Linked DNA regions of Posidoniimonas corsicana. The protein of the gene in region 1 binds, or shares a complex with, the protein of each later gene. Links are inferred from orthologs where the notes say so. Each region holds a gene or a part of one and is shown in the gene's direction. Other genes may lie near its edges.

Region 1 (3,310 bases):
CGTCACGGCGGAGTAGAATGGAGGGCCCTCCCGACGCACTGAGAACCCATGCCTAAACGCGCCTCCAAACCCCGCAAGAAGTCGCCGATCGGCGGCAAAGGCCCGAAGGCCGGCGGAAAAGCCAAGCGGCCCTCCCCCGGCGGCAAAAAGAAGACCGCCCGACGGCCCGCCGGCGCGAAGCGGGGCCCCACGCCCCAGCGGCAGCACCCGGATGATGGCAAGGACCGCCTGCAGAAGGTGCTGGCCGCGGCTGGGCTGGCGAGCCGGCGCGAGTGCGAACAGCTGATCCTGGAGGGCCGCGTCGAGGTCGACGGCCAGCCCGTCACGGAGCTTGGCGTGCGGGTCGACGCGTCGCGACAGGACATCTGGGTGGACGGGGAGCCGCTGCCAAAGACCAAGAAGGTCTACTTCGCGGTCAACAAGCCAGAGGGCTACGTCTGCACGGCCCGTGACCCGTCCGGTCGGCCTCGCGTGACCGAGCTGCTGCCCCCGACCGCCGGCCGGGTGTTCAACGTCGGCCGGCTCGACATGGCGAGCGACGGCCTGATTCTGCTGACCAACGACGGCGAACTGGCGAACCAACTCGCCCACCCCCGCCACGGGGTCCGCAAGACCTACATCGTGCAGGTGGCCGGCCATATCACCGGTGAAGAGCTCAAGCAGGCCCGCGAAGGCATCTACATTGCCGAGGGCAAGGTTCATTTCGTGGGCGCGAAAATCAAGTCGCGGCACAAGAAGTCGACCCTGCTCGAGGTAGTGCTCGACGAGGGCCGCAACCGCGAGATCCGCCGCGTTCTCGCCGCCATGGGGCACAAGGTGCAGAAGCTGACCCGAGTGGCGCACGGCCCAGTCAAGCTGGGTGAGATGCCCGCCGGCGCCTACCGCCCGCTCACCCGCGACGAGGTCAAGGCGCTGCGGCAGTGCGTCGAAGACGCGGGGGCCGCCCAGGAGGGCCGACCCGTCAAGAAAAAGAAGCGCAAGCCGGCCAAGCCCAAGAACTCCAAGCCGGCCGCTACCAACAAGCCCCAGCGGAGAGTGATCAAGTGAGCGGCACGACGGAGCCGAGCGGTTGTGACGGAGGACACGCGACGCTGCACGCCGCCTACTACGCGGATCAGGCCTGCTTTGCGCCGGCGACCGTGCTGGAGAACGAGCAGCTCGCCCGCGGCACGTACCGCATGCGGGTCAACGCGGCCGCGATCGCCGAGCGGATCGTGCCGGGCCAGTTCGTCATGGTCCGCGTGGCCGGCCAGGCGGACCCGATGCTTGGCCGGGCGTTCGCCCTGTACGACGTCGTCCGCGATGATGCGGGCCAGGCCGTTGCACTCGACTTTGTGTACGTCGTGCACGGCAAGCTGACCACTGCGCTGGCCGCCTGTGCAGCGGGACGGACGGTCGAGCTGTGGGGCCCGCTCGGCAACGGGTTCGACCCGATCCAGTGCGACCGCCGCATCCTGGTGGCCGGCGGCATCGGCTACACGCCGTTCCTGGCCGCCGGCAAGGAGTCGCTCGGCGCCGCCCGCTACGGTGCGCCGTTGCGGGATGGCGGCCAGGCGGCAGAGGTGGTCATGTGCTACGGCGTCCGGACCGCCGACCTGCTGGCCGGCGAGCCGGCCTTTCGCGGCGCTGGGTTCGACCTGCGGGTCGCCAGCGACGACGGGTCGGTCGGCCACCACGGCCTAGTGACCGATCTCCTAGAGGCGGCCCTCGACGAGTCCGCCGACCGCCGCGTGCAGGTGGACTGCTGCGGCCCCGAGCCGATGATGGAGGCGGTCGCCAAGCTCTGCCTGCAGCGGGGCACGCCCTGCCGAGTGTCGCTCGAGACGCCCATGGCCTGCGGTATCGGCATCTGCTTCAGCTGCGTGGCCAAGGTCCGCCAGCCCGAGGGGGACTGGGACTACAAACGCACCTGCGTCGAGGGCCCCGTGTTCGACGCCGCGAAGATCGAGTGGTAGCAGGTTGTAGCGCCGGCAGCTACAAGAAAAAGCAGCCTGGCTACAGCCACAAAAAAAAAAAAGAGCCGCGCCCGTCAGGAAGCGATCGACCCCAGCGGGATCGCTTCAAGACGGGCGCGGCTCTGAGTGGATACGTTCTGAGTCGCGTGCTCGACGCCAGACCGCAGCTCCGCCGCGGTCGTCCACCGGCTCTAGCCGGCGTTCTTCAGGTCCTTGATCGCTTTGGACAAGCGGCTCTTGGTGCGGGCCGCGGCATTGGCGTGGATCAGGTTCTTAGCGGCGGCCTGGTCCAGCTTCTTGGCGGCTACCTGGAACTCCTTCTCGCTGTTCTCGACCTCGCCGGCGTCGATCGCCTTGCGGACCTTCTTCAGCTGCGTGCGAACCGACGCCTTGGCCGAACGGTTGTGGAGACGACGGGCTTGGTCCTGGCGGAGACGCTTACGGGCACTGGCGGAATTTGGCATGGCCGACGGAAAACTCGGGGGTGAATGGCGTTACGCGATCACAGCCTCCAGCTGCGAGTCACGCATTTTTACGCAATTCGGTGATCTTGTCTAGGCGGTCGCCGACGTCCCGGTAGCCAAAATCCAGCCCCGCGAGCTCCGTGAGGCGATTCTCGGCCCGGTCCAGGTCCCCCAGCCCCAGGGCCAGCACCCCCGCCCGGTAGAGAGCCAGCTTGTGGGTTTCCTCCGAGGCGTGCTGCTGGTCGGGCCGGGAAGCCTTGACCGCGGCTTCGTAGCTGCTGGCGGCCAGCTTGAACTGCTCGATGAACTGGAAGCACTCGCCCAGCTGCAGCTGCACGTCCGCGTCGCGGCGGGCGTCGCCCCGGGCGGCCTGGAATGCCTTGATCGCCTCGCGGTGATCGCCGGATCGCTTCAGCCGCAGCCCCAGCTCGTACTGGGCCCGCGTGTTGGCGGGGTTCCGCTTCGCCCGGGCGGAGTATACCTCCAGCTCGGCAAGGTTGCTCTCCGCCACGACCTGGCGGGCCGCCTTGATGAGCTCTGGGGTGCGTTTCGCCTTGGCCGCCTCCTGGGCCTGCTTAGTCTGCTCGCGGGCGACCCGGAGCTGGAGGTCTTCCAGCCGGCTGTGCTCGGGCGCCTCGGCGTCCGGCGAGTGCTTTGCAGCCCGCCGCAGAACGCTGAGCGCTTGCCGGCTTTCCCCCGCCACGTGCAGGATCTGGGCGAGATCGAACGCGGCCACGATGTTGTCCGGTTCCTCCTCCACCAGTTCGAGCAGCTCCTCCTTCGACTGTGGAACCGCCGCGGGGGAGGCTTTGTCAGGGTCCGCTGCAGCATCGGCGGGCTGGCGGTCCTTGGCGGCGAGGTCCGATACCCGCACGGCCGGCAGGTCCGGCG
Region 2 (3,101 bases), 610 kb from region 1 along the record:
GAAAGTCTCGGTGCCCGAGAAGTTTGTGGTGACCTTCAAGCCCGGCAAAGAGATGGAGGAACGGGTCCGCGAACTCGAGCGACGGGCGGCCGAAGAGCAGGCCCGCCGCGAGGCGGAGGCCGCCGCCCGCGAGGCCGCGATGAATGCACCGCCCGCAGCCAACGGTTCTCACTCACACACGCCGGCGTCGCCAACCCCTGACGCCGCAAGCGGTTACGATCAGCCGCCCCGCTACGACGCGGGCAGCTGAGTCGCCGCCAGCAGCCACCCGGGCCTTCGCCCGCTCTCTTCTGTCGCTTGCTCAGGCCGCCTGACCGGGCCAACTGCGCTGGACACCACCCGCAGCGGACGCTACCGTCCCGCGGCCGCGTGGTCCGGCGTCAACCAATTCAACCAGGGCAGCGCCCCCGGGACGCTCGACGCGTCGCGGAGCGGCGGCCCGAAGCGGCTAGTGTTGACTTTGCACGCCCCGGCGGGGCTAACCCGTTGAGGCGAAAGTGTTTCGAGAGTACGCCCGGACCCCGGGCGTTAGCAGAAGTCGGTGGGACCGGCTAACTTCGCGCCGCTGATCGGCTACCCCGGTCGGCGGGCACTCACGGAGGAGCGCAGCAGCAATGCGTAAGTGGATTCTAATCGTCGTTGCGGCCTGTGGCCTGGCTAGCAGCACCGGCTGCCTGCTGCCGATCTACTCGGCAGACCCGGCGCGCCGTGCGCAGGAGCTGATCTACACATCCGAGGACCTGCGTACGTTCCTGGACGAGTGGGAACGCATCTGGTTCCTGGACCAGCCCAGCCACATGAAGCCGTACCGCACCAACGGCCTGGTCATCTAAGGCCGGCTGGCTGAAACCTAGACGGCTGGCCGGGGCCGCTGCGCGGATTGTTCGCGCACGCCCGGCCCGATAGCATGGCTGGCTGTACCCATCGCCGCCCGCCACCCCTGTCTGCGCGCATGCTTGCTGATACCGCTACCGCGGCCTCGCTGGAGGTCTCGCTTGGCCGCCTGCGGCTGCCCAACCCGGTGCTGGTTGCTTCCGGCACGTTCGGGTACGCCCGTGAGATGGAGCGTCTGGTCGACCTCGGCCGCCTGGGCGGCATCGTACCGAAGACCATCACGCACGAGCCCCGTCAGGGGAACGCGCCGTGGCGCACGGTCGAGACCTCCGCCGGCATGCTGAACGCCATCGGCCTGGACAACGACGGCATCGAGGCGTTCATCCAGCATCATATGCCGTATCTGCGGACGGTCGGTTCGCCGGTGATCGTCAGCGTGGCGGGCCGCACGCACGACGAGTTCGTGTCGATGTGCCGCCGGTTGTCGGAGGTCGAAGGCCCCGCGGCGATCGAGCTGAATATCTCCTGCCCGAACGTGTCTCACGGCGTCGACTTTGGCGTCGACCCGCAGATGTGCGAGCGGCTGGTGGCCGACTGCCGCGCGGCGTGCGGCCTGCCGATCATCGCCAAGCTGACACCCAACGTGACCAGCATCGCCGTGATGGCCAAGGCCGCCGAGGCGGGCGGTGCCGACGCGCTGTCGCTGATCAACACCGTGCTCGGCATGGTGGTCGACTGGCGGAAGCAGAAGCCGATCCTGGGCAACGGCGTCGGCGGCCTGTCGGGCCCGGCCATCAAGCCGATCGCCCTGCGGTGCGTCTACCAGGCCGCGCAGGCGGCCCAGACCCCCATCATCGGCATCGGCGGCATCCAGAACATCGACGACGTCATGGAGTTCCTCGTGGCCGGCGCCACGGCGGTGCAGCTTGGCACCGTTAACTTCTACCGACCGACGGCCAGTATGGAAGTGCTGGACGCCCTGCCGGACGCGCTGGCAGAGCTTGGAGTCAGCACGGTAAGCGACGCGGTCGGAACCCTTAGCACAAACAAGTGATTCACCTCCGCCTCCCCGAAGGGGAGGCGCCTGGAAGCTCGCTTCACCCAAATCCGCTGCACCACCCACCAGCCACTACACACCACCCCATGCGCGTCCTCTCAGGCATCCAACCCACCGGCCCGTTCCACTGGGGCAACTACTTCGGCGCCATCCGGCAGTACATCGAGCTGCAGGACGTGGCGGACGAGTCGTACTACTTCATCGCCAACCTGCACGCGCTGACCACCGTGCGTGAAAAGGAGCTGCTGCAGCAGTACACGCTGGATGGCGCGCTCGACCTGTTGGCGCTGGGGCTCAACCCGGACAAGGCGGTGCTGTTCGTACAGTCGGACGTGCCGGAGGTGAGCGAGCTCTGCTGGCTGCTGATGACCGGCACCCCGATGGGCCTGTTGGAACGCTGCGTCAGCTACAAGGATAAGCTCGCCAAGGGGTTGAAGGCCGACGCCGGCCTGTTCACCTACCCGGTGCTGCAGGCGGCCGACATCCTGGCCTACGACGCCGACGTCGTGCCGGTGGGCGAGGACCAGCTGCAGCACATCGAGGTCTGCCGCGACATCGCCGGCAGCTTCAACCATCACTTCGGCGAGACCTTCACCATGCCCAAGGGTAAGGTGCTCGACCAGTCGGCCCGCGTGCCCGGCATCGACGGCGAGAAGATGTCCAAGAGCTACGGCAACACGCTCGCCGTGTTCGACGAGGCCAAGAAGCAGCGCAAGCAGATCATGCGGATCCAGACCGACAGCCGCCCGATGGACGAGGCCAAGGAGCCCGACGGCGACGTGCTGTACGACCTCCTGAAGCTGGTCGCCCCGCAGGAGCAGGTCGACGAGATCGCCGCGCTGTACCGCCGCGGCGGCTTCGGCTACGGCGACATCAAGAAGGCCCTCGCCGAGGCGGCCGAGAACTACTGGGCCGAGGTCCGCGAGAAGCGGGCCGAGCTGGCCGCCCGCCCCAACGACGTGCGCGATGTGCTGGCCGCCGGCGCCAAGAAGGCCCGGGCGAAGGCCGCCGGCGTGCTGAAGCGGGCGCAGGACGCGGCCGGTCTGTACCGCTCGTAGCCTTCGGACTGCAGCTTGACTACTGCGACAGCTTGCGGATCTGGTACCGCGCCTCGTCGGCGTTGTCGCAGATGATGGTGTAGAAGGCGGCCTCCTCGCCGATCTCCTCCATCCGCTTCATCTCCTTGTCGCGCCAGTTGCGGGCCGCGTCG

The links.
Region 2: the proteins of KOR34_RS03605 (region 1) and KOR34_RS06105 are in contact, whole or in part, in a crystal structure (PDB 5UE9), measured with the Lactococcus lactis proteins. The link is inferred for Posidoniimonas corsicana from one-to-one orthologs. Residues at the interface, in WP_023189152.1 of Lactococcus lactis: Leu4, Gln5, Ala47, Ser48, Met49, Leu50, Leu51, Arg52, Arg53, Met95, Leu98, Arg223, Met224, Ala225, Cys226, Ile228, Gly229, Ala230, Cys231, Tyr232, Ala233, Val235, Glu236, His237, Asn243, His244, Ala245, Lys247, Glu250; in WP_025017116.1 of Lactococcus lactis: Gly25, Phe27, Phe29, Glu32, Tyr33, Lys35, Tyr36, Lys48, Phe56, Thr60, Pro61, Arg62, Val63, Ala64, Glu65, Thr66, Ala67, Ser68, Gly69, Met70, Ile74, Gln77, Pro223, Glu251, Phe274, Ala275, Pro277, Phe278.

Annotation. Positions count from the first base shown.
Region 1 is NZ_SIHJ01000001.1:965,080-968,389, reverse strand. The notes cover bases 1-2,999. They hold KOR34_RS03605 (dihydroorotate dehydrogenase electron transfer subunit), read left to right. Parts: upstream 1-1,043; coding sequence 1,044-1,955; downstream 1,956-2,999. Other genes in these bases: KOR34_RS03595 (tetratricopeptide repeat protein), read right to left, coding at 2,478-2,999; rpsT (30S ribosomal protein S20), read right to left, coding at 2,147-2,419; KOR34_RS03610 (pseudouridine synthase), read left to right, coding at 49-1,047. Also shown: more of KOR34_RS03595, read right to left, coding at 3,000-3,310.
Region 2 is NZ_SIHJ01000001.1:1,579,627-1,582,727, forward strand. Bases 131-2,920 are described here. They hold KOR34_RS06105 (dihydroorotate dehydrogenase), read left to right. Parts: upstream 131-952; coding sequence 953-1,888; downstream 1,889-2,920. Other genes in these bases: KOR34_RS06095 (HU family DNA-binding protein), read left to right, coding at 131-250; KOR34_RS06100 (hypothetical protein), read left to right, coding at 615-833; trpS (tryptophan--tRNA ligase), read left to right, coding at 1,978-2,920. Also shown: more of KOR34_RS06095, read left to right, coding at 1-130; more of trpS, read left to right, coding at 2,921-2,949; KOR34_RS06115 (DUF1570 domain-containing protein), read right to left, coding at 2,969-3,101.